3 regions of the Pseudomonas sp. YJ42 genome follow, and region 2 is predicted to be linked to each of the others. Evidence: predicted binding sites of a transcription regulator. Region 2 holds the regulator's gene; each other region holds the start of a gene.
The links. The regulator sigma-54, encoded in region 2, starts transcription at its own class of promoters, with help from an activator protein. The targets are predictions, from matches to a motif close to ANTGGCATNNANNTTGCTNT.

Region 1: the regulator sigma-54 is predicted to act here: its motif matches at 2,250-2,269, upstream of fliD (flagellar filament capping protein FliD).
Region 3: the regulator sigma-54 is predicted to act here: its motif matches at 1,177-1,196, upstream of nirB (nitrite reductase large subunit NirB).

What each region holds. Positions count from the first base shown of each region.
Region 1 covers NZ_CP178378.1:2,764,726-2,769,535, forward strand. The annotation lists gene ACL0K2_RS12670 (flagellar hook-length control protein FliK) at 1-256, opposite strand, end outside; gene ACL0K2_RS12675 (hypothetical protein) at 253-576, opposite strand; gene fliS (flagellar export chaperone FliS) at 560-958, opposite strand; gene fliD (flagellar filament capping protein FliD) at 955-2,226, opposite strand; gene flgN (flagellar protein FlgN) at 2,613-3,053, opposite strand; gene flgM (flagellar biosynthesis anti-sigma factor FlgM) at 3,050-3,325, opposite strand; gene ACL0K2_RS12700 (flagellar FliJ family protein) at 3,464-3,889, opposite strand; gene fliI (flagellar protein export ATPase FliI) at 3,886-4,810, opposite strand, start outside.
Region 2 covers NZ_CP178378.1:1,981,076-1,985,885, reverse strand. The annotation lists gene ptsN (PTS IIA-like nitrogen regulatory protein PtsN) at 1-115, opposite strand, end outside; gene hpf (ribosome hibernation-promoting factor, HPF/YfiA family) at 122-430, opposite strand; gene ACL0K2_RS08940 (RNA polymerase factor sigma-54) at 511-2,019, opposite strand; gene lptB (LPS export ABC transporter ATP-binding protein) at 2,167-2,892, opposite strand; gene lptA (lipopolysaccharide transport periplasmic protein LptA) at 2,892-3,440, opposite strand; gene lptC (LPS export ABC transporter periplasmic protein LptC) at 3,427-3,999, opposite strand; gene ACL0K2_RS08920 (KdsC family phosphatase) at 4,008-4,529, opposite strand; gene ACL0K2_RS08915 (KpsF/GutQ family sugar-phosphate isomerase) at 4,530-4,810, opposite strand, start outside.
Region 3 covers NZ_CP178378.1:64,149-68,958, reverse strand. The annotation lists gene ACL0K2_RS00320 (aldo/keto reductase) at 36-860, opposite strand; gene nirB (nitrite reductase large subunit NirB) at 1,422-3,980, shown strand; gene nirD (nitrite reductase small subunit NirD) at 3,980-4,357, shown strand; gene ACL0K2_RS00305 (formate/nitrite transporter family protein) at 4,465-4,810, shown strand, end outside.

The DNA of each region.
Region 1 (4,810 bases), 780 kb from region 2:
CCAACCGCAGCACCTGCCCCTGCTCGGTCGGCAGCGCCGCCGGTGCATCAGGCATCCAGACCGCAGTCGGCTCGGTCGAACGCGCCTCGGTTTCACGAGAGGCCAGTCGCATGCGCTCACCGAAAGCATGGACGGCGCGCTCCGTCACCTGGCGCCCTTCGACGGACTTGCCGCCCTGGCTCACGCGGGCGGGCGTCGGCATGGCCGACCCGGCACTCTCGGCAGCCGCGCGTGCGGTTGGAATCGACTGGATCATCCCCGGTCTCCGGCTTGGAACATATCGATACGCTGGTAAGCGGCACGCCCCTCGGCGTACTCCAGATGGTTCAGCAGCAACAGGCGCAGGCGTTCGCATTCGTCGGCGCAGGCTTGCAGACCTTCGCCATGCAGCTGCTTGAGGCGGCTTTTCGCCAATCGTGTGGGCTCGTCCTGCTCCAGCCGACCGGCCAGCGCTTCGAGGCACTGGCGGATCGCGGCATCGATCGTCGCAACCGCTGTCCAGTCATTGGCCTGCAACGCCTGTTGCAGCTGCCCATGCAGCGCCATCAGGCGTTCGCTGTCATTTACGGGCGGCACTGACGCCCTCCCAGCCTTCACGCAGGATGCCGAGCAGATTGATCACCTCATCCAGGCCTTCCAGCGACAGCGTTACGCTGACGTCGGAGAGCCGGTAGATGCAGTATTCGTAGAGCCGCGCCAGGCCCTGCACGACCTCTCCGCCGCCCTCTTCGTCGAGCGCACCGTTGAGGCCGTTAAGGATGTTCATGCACTTCTCCAGGGAAATGCCCTTCTGCTGATAGCGCTTGTGCTCGATGTGTCCACGGGCGCGAGCCAGTTCGTCGAGCAGGCCGTCCATCAGCACCAGCACCAGCTCGTAAGGCGATGCGGAGGCCGCGCGGGCTTCGAGGTCTACCGCGCGGTAGCTGTCGTAACTGTCGTTTTGGAGATAAGGATTCATCCGAACAATCCGTAGGTCTGTTCCATGCTCTGCATGGTTTGCATCATGGAGGTGAACTGTCTGAGGTAGCGGCTGTAGTGGTTGTCGTACTGCTGCTGAAGATTGTCGAACTGCTCATCGATGCGGCGCAGGCTCATGTCCAGCGTGTCCATGCGGTTTTTCAGCATGCCGTTGGTGCTGCTGGTGTAGCTGGCGACGGTCTTGTCGATGCTGTCGAGCAGGTTGTCCTTGCCGGTGAACAGTGCCTCGAAACCTTCCGGATCGTTGGCGACTGCGGCCTCGAAACGCGTGGCGTCAATGCTCAGCTTGCCGTTGCGATCGGCGCTGATGCCGAACTCGACCAGACTCTTGCCGCCGAAGTCGGTACGCAGCAGGCCATTCAGGCGACTCTCGATGGAGCGCACGCTGGAATCGCCGGCCAGGGCGCCACGGGCGCTGCTGTCGCTACCGCTGGCGGTCAGCGAATCGAAGCTTGTCATCAGGCTGTTGAAGGCATCGATGAAGCTCTGCGCCTTGGCCTTGGTCCCAGCCTTGTCCTGGCCGACGGTGACGGTCAACGGTGCATCGCCCGCCGCATGCACTTTGCTGACGGTCATGCTGACGCCGTCGATGACGTCGGTGAAAGTATTGCTGGCACTGGTGAGCTCGATGCCGCCGGCGCCGTAGCTGCCGCCCAGGCGAATCAGGGCATCCTGCGCTGTGGACAGCGTGGTAGTGGTGGCTGCCGCATTGCCGGCTACATCCAGGGTGAAGCCGTTGGCCGCACCGCTTTTCTCGCTGGTCACCACCAGATTGACCGCGCCGTTGCTGCGCACCAATGTGGCCTGGGCGCCTAGCCCTGCCGCGTTGATGGCCTTGGCCGCGTCATCGAGGGTGGCGTAGCTGCTCAGATCGAAAGCCTGAGCGTTGAGCGTGAGGGTGCCGCTCAGGCTGCCGTCGACCAGCCCCTGCACCGCCACCTGCTGCTTGCCGGCCAGGCGCTCGACATAAAAATCATAGGTACCGGCCGTCGCGGTAGTGCCCACGGTGGCCGTGGCGAAACCCTCCTGGCTGAAGGTCGCGCTGTTGGTCAGCATGCTCGACGTACGGCTGTTGAGCTTGGTCATCGCCGACTTGAAGGTGGTCAGCGAGGTACGCAGCGAGCTCAACGCATCGCGCTGCGCCTTGTAGCGCGTTTCGTTGCGGTTAAGCCGATCCAACGAAGACTGAACTTCGTAGGTCGCCAACTGCGTCGACATCTGCTGTACGTAATCGGAATCTATAGCCATCACCATCCCCTCTTGATGCTTGCAGAGCAGATTGCATGCCAGGTCTCAAAGCCCCGTGATACGGGCATCTCAGCCAATGGCATGCAGAAAAGGAACTTCCGCAACGCGGCAGGACGAGGAAACGGGGAAGTACCGTTTCCGCCTACTGCTAGGGCGGAACATCTGTCTGTAAAGGCGACGGTGGGGATGGTTTTGTTAAGGAATCAATCCGAGCGACACGACCCGGTGCCGTCTTACCGGTCGGGTGGTTGGTTAGCGCAGGATCGAAGGTAGCCGTAGGGCGGATGCGCTTTTCACAGCCGCTGTTTTGCTGGCGGAAACGCGGCGCGGTCTGCGCTACGACTTCTGCGAGACGAGGTGGGCCACGGCGCTGAGTAGCTTGCGCCTCAGTAGGCCTGAGGCGAATAGAGCCGGGCATCCTGACTGCCGACAAGCAGCTGCTGCAGGATATCGTGGTGCATGGCGAGCAGCTTGCCGTTGTGCTCGTTGAATTGCTGGCACTGCACAGCGAGGTCGCCGACCTGCCGCCAATGCCGCTGCAAGGATTCACCCCGCTCGCCCGTGCAGCTGGACAACAGGCGACGCATGCCGACGCCCGAGGTTTCCAGACGGAAGGCGGCCAGCACCTTGCTGCGACGTTGAGCACGCGCAGCAATGGCCTCGACGCGGACGGTGATTTGCAGATTGATCCGATTGATCTCCAGGACATCGCGTTCCAGCAGACGTCCGTAGAGCTCCTGCATCAGCTCACGCAAGGCGAGGTAATCGCCGCAATCTTGCTGCAGATCGTCATCGACGACGGCCAGCAGCTTCTCGCGCTGGCTCACGCATCGTTACCGCGGTGATAGCTGAGCATGCTGCTGGCCAGCTCACCCACGTCAGTGGATATCTCGCCGCGCTGCAACGCTTGCTTGATGGCCGCTACCCGGTCCAGATCGACCTCGGGCATGGCGCGCAGCGCGTCGTGCATCTGCTCCAGCGGCAGACTTTCGGCCTGACGTGCGGCCGGCTGCGCGGCGGGGCGAACACCGGCCGGACGCGCCGGGGCGGTCTCGGTGGGGATTGCAATGGCGGGCTTGAATTGCCGGCTGATTTCCATGATCTCGTTCCAACTCGGTGGTTACTGCCAAACAAGCGACCGCTCGGGCGAAAACCTTAAATCTTTTTTTCAGCGGCTGACGGAAGCGCTCTGATCAGGTGCCGCTGTTCGAGGTCTCCTGTCGCACCGCCGGGCGCCCTAGGCAATCTGGTTACGCCACCAGGACTGCGCGGCGAGGCCATCCTGAATCTTCTGCTCCTGCGACATCAGCAAGTGCTGCCACTGCTGCATCTTGGCGTCGATGACATGCTCGACCACCTTCTCGCTGCGCATGGCCTGCAACAACTCCTGCTGGATTCGCGCCAGCGCCTGCTCGGCCACCGCCAGTTCGCGCCGTTGCAGTTCGACCATTTTGTACAGCGTGGCCTTGTAGCGCTGCTGATTGTCGCGCTGCAGTGGGGTGCTCATCGGCACGCTGAAACCGCACAGGCGGCTGAGGCCGGTGATGTTGTTGCGATAGCGCTGACAGAGGTTCTGCTGGTACTGAACCTGCCCGAGCATCTGCTTGACCCGGTTACCGCGCAGGCTGGCCAGGCGCGTGAGCGTTTCGATCTGCTGTTTCATGGCTTCCGGATGATGCTCTGCAGGATGGTGAGACTGGTTTCCAGCTCCGCCGCTTCGCCCACTTCCTGGCGCAGGAAGCGCTCGATGGTGGGCGCCAGCTGCACGGCGCGGTCGGTCTTGATATCGGCACCCGGGCTGTAGCCACCGAGCGGGATCAGGTCCTTGATCTTCTCGTAGGTGCTGTAGAACTCTTTGAGCTGGCGCGCCGCGCCGAGGTGCGGTGGCTGGCCGACCTGGCTCATGCAGCGGCTGACCGAGGCGCAAATGTCGATGGCCGGGTAATGGCCGGCATCGGCCAGGCGCCGCGACAGCACGATATGGCCGTCGAGAATCGCCCGCGCGCAATCGACGATCGGGTCCTGCTGGTCGTCGCCTTCGGCGAGCACCGTATACAGCGCGCTGAGGCTGCCATTGTCGTTGGCGCCGTTGCCGGCGCTCTCCACCAGCTCCGGCAGCATGCCGAACACCGACGGCGGATAACCCTTGGTCGCTGGCGGCTCACCCAACGCCAGGGCGATTTCGCGCTGGGCCATGGCGTAGCGGGTCAGCGAGTCCACCAGCAACAACACATCGTTGCCCTGATCGCGAAAATAAGCGGCGATGCTGTGGCACAGCTCGGTGGCCTTGAGGCGCATCAACGGCGATTCGTTGGCCGGCGCCACCACCACCACGGCCTTTTTCAGGCCCTCCTCGCCCAGCGAATGCAGCAAAAACTCCTGCACCTCGCGCCCACGCTCGCCAATCAGCCCGACCACCACCACATCGGCTTTGGTCTGCCGGGTGATCATGCCCAGCAGCACGCTCTTGCCGACACCGGAGCCTGCGAACAGCCCGACGCGCTGGCCCTTGCCGAGGGTGAGCATGGAATTGATCGCCCGCACGCCGACGTCCAGCGGTTCGCTCACAGGCTTGCGCTTGAGG
Region 2 (4,810 bases):
CTGGAAGGTCTTGGCCGAGCACCTTGGCGATCTGTTCCAGGACGCGTTTCTTGCTGCCGCCCGGTACGTTCACCAAGGAACGACCGGGGGTCAGAATGTTTTCGATTCGGATCATGATGGGTCAGCGAGCTAGGACGCCCTGGTTATGGTCGAGCTGTTTTTCTTTGTGCTTGATAAGCTGCCGGTCGAGCTTGTCGGCAAGCAGGTCTATGGCGGCGTACATATCTGCGTGTTCGGCGTTGGCGACGACTTCGCGCCCGGCTACGTGCAGCGTGGCTTCGGCCTTCTGCTTGAGCTTTTCGACCTGGAGAATCACCTGGACGGCAATGATGCGGTCGAAGTGCCGTTCCAGTCTGTCGAATTTTTCCTCGACGTAGTCACGCAGGGCTTCTGTGATTTCCAGGTGAAGGCCAGTGATGTTGACTTGCATACTGCATCTCCTTTTTGCCACGTGCGAATTGGCGAGCTGAGCACCCGCCACCGGAAGAAATCGACCAGGTCGCCTGGCATTTACATCAACCGCTTACGCTCGCTGGACGGCGCAATACCGAGTGATTCGCGGTACTTGGCGACGGTGCGGCGTGCAACTTGAATACCCTGTGCCTCCAGTAAACCAGCGATCTTGCTGTCGCTCAATGGCTTTTTCGGGTTTTCCGCGGCGACCAGCTTCTTGAGGATCGCGCGTATGGCGGTAGAAGAGCACTCGCCACCTTCGGCCGTACTGACGTGGCTGGAGAAGAAATATTTCAGCTCGTAGATGCCGCGAGGCGTGTGCATATATTTCTGGGTCGTGACCCGCGAGATCGTCGACTCATGCATGCCTACCGCCTCGGCGATGTCATGCAATACCAGCGGCTTCATGGCTTCATCGCCATGCTCGAAGAAGCCACGCTGATGCTCGACGATCTGCGTGGCGACCTTCATCAGCGTCTCGTTGCGACTGAGGAGGCTCTTGATGAACCAGCGCGCTTCCTGCAGCTGGTTGCGCATGAACGTGTTGTCGGCGCTGGAGTCGGCACGCTTGACGAAGCCGGCATACTGCGGATTTACCCGCAGGCGCGGCATCGCCTCTTGGTTCAGTTCGACCAGCCAGCGGCCATTGTGCTTGCGCACGATCACGTCGGGCACGACATACTCGGGCTCGCCTGCTTCGATCTGCGAGCCGGGCCGTGGATTGAGTGTTTGAATGAGGTCGATGACCTGACGCAGCTCGTCTTCCTTGAGCTTCATTCGGCGCATCAGCAGGCTGTAGTCGCGTCCACCGAGGGTGTCCAGATGGTCACTCACCAGCCGCATCGCCTCGCCCAGCCAAGGGGTCCGCTCGGGGAGCTGGCGCAGTTGCAGCAGCAGGCATTCGCGCAAATCACGCGCACCGATCCCGGCAGGTTCGAATTGCTGGATGCGGCGTAGTACCACTTCGATTTCGTCGAGCTCGATTTCGAGTTCAGGATCGAAAGACTCAAGGACTTCCTCGAGGGTTTCGTCGAGATAGCCCTGGGGGTTAATGCAGTCGATCAGGGTGGCTGCAATGAGGCGATCGGTGTCGCTCATCGGGGCGAGATTGAGTTGCCAAAGCAGATGGCTTTGCAGGCTCTCTCCGGAGGAGGTGCGGGTGGTGAAATCCCATTCGTCGTCATCACTGCTGGGAAGGCTGCTGGCGCTGGTCTGATAGATATCTTCCCAGGCGGTGTCTACCGGAAGCTCTTCAGGGATGCGATCGCCCCAGTCGCCTTCCTCGAGGTTCTCCACCGTGTTGATGGGCTCTTCGTAATGGTTATCCGGCTCGCTCTGTTCGCTCGAAGTGCTTTCCGGCTTCTTTTCGATGGACTCGGCCATCGGATCGGAGTTGTCGAAGTCGTCTCCGTCCTCTTCACGCTCGAGCATGGGATTCGAGTCCAGTGCTTCCTGAATCTCCTGCTGGAGATCGAGCGTGGACAATTGGAGCAGTCGTATGGCTTGTTGCAGCTGCGGTGTCATCGTCAGCTGCTGGCCCATCTTCAGGACTAGCGATGGTTTCATGGCAGAGGACTTCGAACCTTGTTTGCCGGCGCAACCGCGCCTGTTCCGATTTCGCTGACGCCGCGGGCGCCAATGTAAGCAAATTATATGCCTGCTAACGAAGCCTTTGCCTAGCCCTAGATGTTCGCCTCGATGGAAAAATTGGCATCAGAGTCGGAATTCGTGTCCGAGGTAGACTTCCTTGACCAACTGATTGGCCAGGATCGTTTCCGCGTTGCCCTCGGCAATCAGTTGGCCGTCGTTGACAATGTAGGCGGTTTCGCAGATATCCAACGTCTCGCGCACGTTGTGGTCGGTGATGAGCACGCCGATGCCCTTCGCTTTGAGATGGTGGATGATCTGCTTGATGTCCCCGACCGAAATCGGATCGACGCCGGCGAAAGGTTCGTCCAGGAGGATGAATTTGGGTGCGGTAGCCAATGCTCGAGCGATCTCGACGCGGCGCCGCTCACCGCCGGACAGGCTCATACCCAGGCTGTCGCGGATGTGGTGGATGTGGAATTCCTGCAGCAGCCCTTCCAGAGCCTGTTGGCGACCGCTGCGATCCAGATCCTTGCGGGTTTCCAGGATCGCCATGATGTTGTCGGTCACCGACAGCTTGCGAAAGATCGAGGCTTCCTGCGGCAGATAGCCGATGCCGGCCCGGGCACGGCCATGCATAGGCAGGTAGGTCACATCCTGGTCGTCGATCAGCACTCGTCCCTGGTCGGCCTTGACAAGGCCAACGATCATGTAGAAACAGGTGGTCTTGCCGGCGCCGTTCGGTCCGAGCAGGCCGACGATCTGCCCGCTTTCGATGGACAGGCTTACATCGCGCACGACCTGTCGGCTTTTGTAGCTTTTCGCCAGATGCTGGGCCTTGAGAATCGCCATTACTCGGTCTGCTCCGCGGCCTGTTGGTCCTTCTTGCGCGGCTGAATGACCATGTCCACGCGAGGGCGCGGCGTAGTGACATCGGTATCGGTGGCGCGGCCGGCATTGACGATCTGCCGCTGTGTGTCATAGACGATTTTCTCGCCTTCGAAGGTATTGCCTTCCTGCACGACTTTCGCCTGGTCGATCAGCACGATGCGTTCGTTGGCGGCGAAATACTGGATGGTCAGGCCATACGCCTTGACGATTTCCTTGTCCGCTGCCGGCTTCTGCTCGTAGTACGCGGGCTTGCCGATGGAGGTGAAGACCTCGACATCACCGTTCTTGTTCTGAGTGATGGTTACCGTATTGCCAGTGATCTTCATGGTGCCTTGGGTGATGACCACGTCGCCGCGATACACGGCAACGCCCTGTCGATCGTCCAGTTCCGCTGTATCGGCCTGCACGCGGATCGGCTGATTGCGGTCCTCGGGGAGCGCATGGGCGTTCGCGCCGAGCAGGAAAATGCTCACACCGAGCAGGAAAGGAAGGGTCTTAACGCAGCTCATGCTGGCCTCTTACATTGGATAGCAGGAGCATCCTGCCTTCGTTCAGGTACGCTTTCATACCCGTCGCGGTCGTTACGCCGTTTGCGGCGACGATTCTAACGGGTTGGCGGGTCTCGGCGTAATCCTTCTCGGGAAACACCGTCATTCGACTGGAAGTGATAATCGTAGGGCGTCCCTTGGCGTCGTTCCGCTCGACCCTGACGTTGTCGATCAACTCGACTTCCTCGCCCTGTGGGCCGACTTCACCGCGCTCACTGGTCACATGCCACGGCAGATCGGAGCCCCTGTAGGAATGAAGGTCGGGGCGAGTCAGCAGGCTGACGTCACTGGCCTTGATGTGCTCCACCTTCTCGGCGGACAGCTCGTAATTGCGCTTGCCGTCTGGCTGATACTGAATGGTCCGAGAGTTGACGACATAGAAATCGATCGGCGTTTCGCCGCCCTGGCTCACGGGAGCTTCCTGCATGAAGCTCTCGGGGCGGATGTTCCAGTAGCCGACTGCGATCAGCAGCAGGGCGATCAGCAACAGGATGACAGGAAGACGGATTCTGCTCAGCATTGAAACCTCTAGAGGTAGGCGGCCTGGGCTGCATCGAGACTGCCCTGGGCGCGCATGATCAGTTCGCAGAACTCTCGTGCCGCGCCCTCGCCACCGCGGGCGGCGGTGACCCCGTGCGCATGCTGGCGGACGAAGGCATCGGCGCTGGCCACCGCCATGCCCAGGCCGACACGGCGGATTACCGGCAGATCGGGCAGATCGTCGCCCAGGTAGGCGACCTCAGCGTAGTCGAGTCCGAGCTCGGTGAGTAACTCATCGAGGACCACCAGTTTGTCTTCGCGGCCCTGATACAGGTGCTGGATACCGAGGTTCTGCGCTCGGCGCTCGACGACCGGCGTCTTGCGGCCGCTGATGATAGCGGTACGCACACCCGAATTGATCAGCATCTTGATCCCGTGACCATCAAGGGTGTTGAACGTCTTGAATTCGCTACCGTCGACTAGAAAGTACAACTTGCCGTCCGTGAGCACGCCATCGACGTCGAAAATGGCCAGGCGAATATCGCGGGCGCGCCGCAGTAGATCGTTCACTTACATCACTCCCGCACGCAGCAGATCGTGCATGTTCAGCGCGCCGACCGGTCGGTCGCTCTCATCGACCACTACCAGCGCGTTGATCTTGTTGTCTTCCATGATCTTCAGTGCTTCGGCGGCCAGCATGTCGGCATGGGCGGTCTTGCCGTGAATCGTCATGACCTGGTCGATACTGGCCTGACGCACATCGATACCTTTGTCCAGTGTGCGGCGCAGATCGCCGTCGGTGAAGATTCCGGCCAGGCGGCCGTCTGCTTCCAGCACCGCTGTCATGCCCA
Region 3 (4,810 bases), 1.9 Mb from region 2:
CAATTACGCGATGCAACTGGCCTCAAGCTGTCGTACTAGGCCACCCCGTGTCCACGTGCCGCCTGGGCGAGATGGAACCATGTAGGCGTATCCAGCTGCAGATCGGCTCCCTGCAAGGCCTCCTCGATGCGCTCCCAGCGCAGGCTACCGAGGATCGGCACTGGCTTGCCTGGCAGTTTACGCAGCCAGGCCAGGGCGACCTGATTGGCTGTGACGCCCAGCGCCGCGCCAACCTCTTCGAGCGCCTGCTGCAATTGAGGGCCGAAACGTCCACCTCCCATCGGTGACCAGGCCAGCACATGCAACCCTTCGCTTTCCATGGCGTGCAGCCGCCCATCCCACGCCGCCGACTGCGCCTGCAATGACAGCTCGATCTGGTTACAGCGCAGGGGCAGCTCGCGGGCCAGTATCTGGCAGTGCAGGAGTTCGGCGTTGGATACGCCAAGCCAGCCGATCTTGCCGCTGCCGACCAGATCGTCCAGCGCCCGGGCAACCTCGTCGACCCGCAGCAAGGGGTCTGGGCGATGTAGCAGAAAGCCATCCAGGCGTTCCACGCCCAGCCGCTTCAGCGAGCCCTCCACCGCCTGGGTGAGATAGTCCGCCTGGGTGTTGTAATGCTTGACCTGCCAGCGCGACCGGTCCTGCGCAGCCGGCACGATGTCGGCCTTGCCGATCAACTGGATCTGCTCGCGCAAGGCAGGGCGCAATTTCAAAGCGGCACCGAAATGCGCCTCGCATTCTCCCGCACCATAGATGTCGGCATGGTCGAAAGCGGTTACGCCGCGTTCCACGCAGCGTTCCAGGAAGCCGAGCAGCGCCTGAGGCTGCGCCAGTTCGGGGTATTGCATCAGGCGCATCATGCCCAGCAACAAAGGATGTTCGACGACCTTGTTCAAGTGATCTCCGCGATTCATCAGTGATTGAGGCAGGCGGCAAGGTTAACCGTGCCGAGGTTTGGACGTCGTACTGACCGAGCCCGCCACGCAAGGTTCGGCTCCGCTCGGTTGCACCAGTCGTTTTCAGATGGGCGACGGCAGACGAATCGCCCCAAAAAAGGGAGCGGGTTACGAGTACCGCACCCTTGTGGTTCGCGTGGACAAATAAGTCCGGTATGTAGGGTGAGCTCCAGCCCACCAAATACGGCAGTCAGCCCCGGCGCACTACCCGCTACACACCGCTGGCACGCAACCTGCTATGGGACAGGTATCGCCTGCCGAACGATTCGGCAGCGCATCCCGCCGGTCAACGAAGACCATCAGCCGCGAACGGCACGGGACGGGTGCTACGAGCAACGCCGCTCGAACCATCACCTCACAATTCTTGAATACCAGGCAAAGGCGCCTGGAGCTGCCCGACAGCTCCAGGCGCCTTTTTGTTTTTGTACGACGACGCCGAACAGGGCTTCGACGGAGGAACCGGTCATGAACGCAATCGTCACCCCGATCAAGAGTGAAACGCTGGTGGTCATCGGCAATGGCATGGTGGGGCATCACTGCGTCGAGCAGCTGGTCGAGCGCGGCGCCCTTGGCCAGTACCACATCCATGTCTACGGCGAAGAACGCCAGCGGGCGTACGACCGAGTTCATCTCTCCGAGTATTTCGGTGGCCGCGACGCCGAATCGCTGGCCATGTGCGAAGCCGATTACTACGCGGCCCACGGCGTACACATGCACCTCGGCGTGCAGGTGTTGGAGATCGACCGCGAGCGCAAGGAAGTGATCACCCGCGAAGGTCACCAGCCCTACGACAAACTGATCCTGGCGACCGGCTCCTACCCGTTCGTGCCGCCGATTCCAGGCGCCGAAGGCCACTCGCGCCTGGTCTACCGCACCCTGGACGATCTGGATTCGATTCGCGCCGCTGCCAACAACGCCAAGCGCGGCGTGGTCGTCGGTGGCGGCCTGCTCGGACTGGAAGCGGCCAACGCACTCAAGTCGCTCGGCCTCGAAGCCCATGTCGTCGAGTTCGCCCCGCGGCTGATGCCGGTACAGCTCGATGACGAAGGCGGCAAGGCGCTCAAGGCCCGTATCGAGGCGCTGGGCGTCGGCGTGCACCTGTCCCGCGCCACGCAGGAAATCGTCATCGGCGAGGAATACGCCTACCGCATGAACTTCCAGGACGGCGAATACCTGGAAACCGACTTGATCGTGTTCTCCGCCGGCATCCGCCCGCAGGACGCGCTCGGCCGCAGTGCCGAACTGGAAATCGCACCGCGCGGCGGTGTGGTGATCGATGCTGACTACCGCACCAGCGATCCCTCTATCTATGCCATCGGTGAGTGTGCCTCCTGGAACGGCATGGTCTTCGGTCTGGTCGCACCGGGCTACACCATGGCGCGCAACCTGGCCGCCCTGCTCTGCGGCGAGCCGCACCAGCTCTTCAGCGGTGCGGACATGTCGACCAAGCTCAAGCTGCTCGGTGTCGATGTCGGCTCCATCGGCGATGCCCACGCTGCCACGCCAGGCGCCAAGAGCTATCGCTTCATCGACGAAGCCAACGCCAGTTACCGCCGCCTGGTGCTGTCTGAAGATGGCAAGCGCGTCATCGGCGCCGTGCTGATCGGCGACAACAGTTATTACGACACCTTGCTGCAGTACGCACAGAACGGCATCAAGCTGCCGGCCGATCCGTCCAGCCTGATCCTACCCCTGTCCGATGGCGCACCGACGCTGGGCGCCGATGCCCTGCCGGACACCGCAACCATCTGCTCCTGCCACAACGTCACCAAGGGCGCAGTGTGCTGCCAGGTGGACGCCGGGATCACCGATCTTGGCGAGCTGAAAGCCGCGACCAAGGCCGGCACCGGCTGCGGTGGGTGCTCGGCCCTACTCAAGCAAGTGTTTGAGCACGAGCTGACCGCCCGTGGCATGGAAGTCGACAAAAGCTTGTGCGAACACTTCGCCCACACCCGTCAGGAGCTGTACGGCATCGTCCGGGTCGAGGGCATCATCAGTTTCGAGGAGCTGCTGGCCAAGCACGGCCGCGGTCACACCGGCTGCGATATCTGCAAGCCGGCGGTGGGCTCGATCCTCGCCTCCTGCTGGAACCAGCCGATCACCGACCCCGGGCTGATTCCGCTGCAGGACACCAACGACACCTTCATGGCGAACATGCAGAAGAACGGCACCTACTCCGTGGTACCGCGCATCGCCGGTGGTGAAATCACCCCAGACAAGCTGATCGCCCTCGGTGCGGTGGCCAAGAAATACGACCTCTACACCAAAATCACCGGCGGCCAACGCATCGACCTGTTCGGCGCTCAGCTGCATGAGCTGCCAGACATTTGGGGCGAGCTGATCGAGGCCGGTTTCGAGACCGGGCACGCCTACGGCAAGTCGCTGCGCACGGTGAAATCCTGCGTCGGCAGCACCTGGTGCCGCTACGGCGTACAGGACAGCGTCGGCATGGCGCTGCGCCTGGAGGATCGCTACAAGGGTTTGCGTTCGCCACACAAGATTAAATTTGGCGTTTCTGGCTGTACCCGCGAATGCGCCGAGGCGCAGAGCAAGGACATCGGCGTGATCGCCACCGAGAACGGCTGGAACCTCTACGTCGCTGGCAACGGCGGCATGCGTCCGCGCCACGCTGAGCTGTTCGCAACAGACCTCGATGACGAGACCCTGGTGCGCTACATCGACCGCTTCCTGATGTTCTATATCCGCACCGCGGACAAGCTACAACGCACCTCGGTGTGGCGCGAATCCCTCGAAGGCGGTCTCGACTACCTCAAGGAAGTCATCATCAACGACAGCCTGAGTCTCGCTACCGAGCTCGAAGCGCAGATGCAGCTGGTGGTCGATCGCTACGAATGCGAGTGGGCCAACGCCATCAAGGACCCGGAAAAGCTCAAGCGCTTCCGCACCTTCGTCAACGACCAGCGCGGTGACCCGGACATCCACTTCGTCAAGGAACGCGGCCAGCGCCGACCGGTACACGCACACGAACTTCACCTGATTCCCGTAACCGAGGAGGTGCTCTGATGAGCCAGTCCAACGCCGTACGTGTCGATTCCGTTCAACCCGCCAGTTGGCGCGCCCTGTGTAGCCGCCGCGATCTGGTGGCCAATTCCGGTGTGGTTGCCTGGCTCGACGGCGAGCAGGTCGCCCTCTTCCACCTTCCCGAGACCGAGGCCGGCGAGCAGGTGTTCGCCATCGCCAACAAGGACCCAAAGTCCGGCGCCAATGTCATCGGCCGCGGCATCGTCGGGCAGCTCAAGGGCGATCTGGTTATCGCCTCGCCGCTGTACAAGCAGCACTTCCGGCTGCAGGACGGCACCTGCCTGGAATATCCCGAGCAGCGCCTGCAGGTTTGGCCGGTGCGCCTGAACGGTGAAGCGGTGGAAATCGCCGCAGCCTGAGCCTTACCGCAGCGGGCCTTCTGTGCGGTACGCCAGCACCGCCCAGGCCCACGAAAAGAGAAACCCGACCTCAGTCGGGACCGGATCGCCAATACAGAGAATCGAATATGTCCTACATCATCCCTTCGGAATTCGTCACCAAAATGGTCGACGCCGGTGAATCCAAGATTTACATGTCTACCCGGGACACCTTGATTCGGGCCTTCATGGCCGGCGCGATCCTCGCCCTCGCGGCGGTCTTCGCCATCACCATCACGGTGCAGACGGGCTCGCCGCTGGTAGGCGCCATGCTCTTCCCGGTCGGTTTCGTCATGCTGTATCTGATGGGCTTCGACCTGCTGACCGGCGTGTTCGTGTTGACGCCCCTGGCGCTGCTCGACAAACGCCCGGGCGTGACGGTCAATGGTGTGCTGCGCAACTGGGGGCTGGTATTCCTCGGCAACTTCGCCGGCG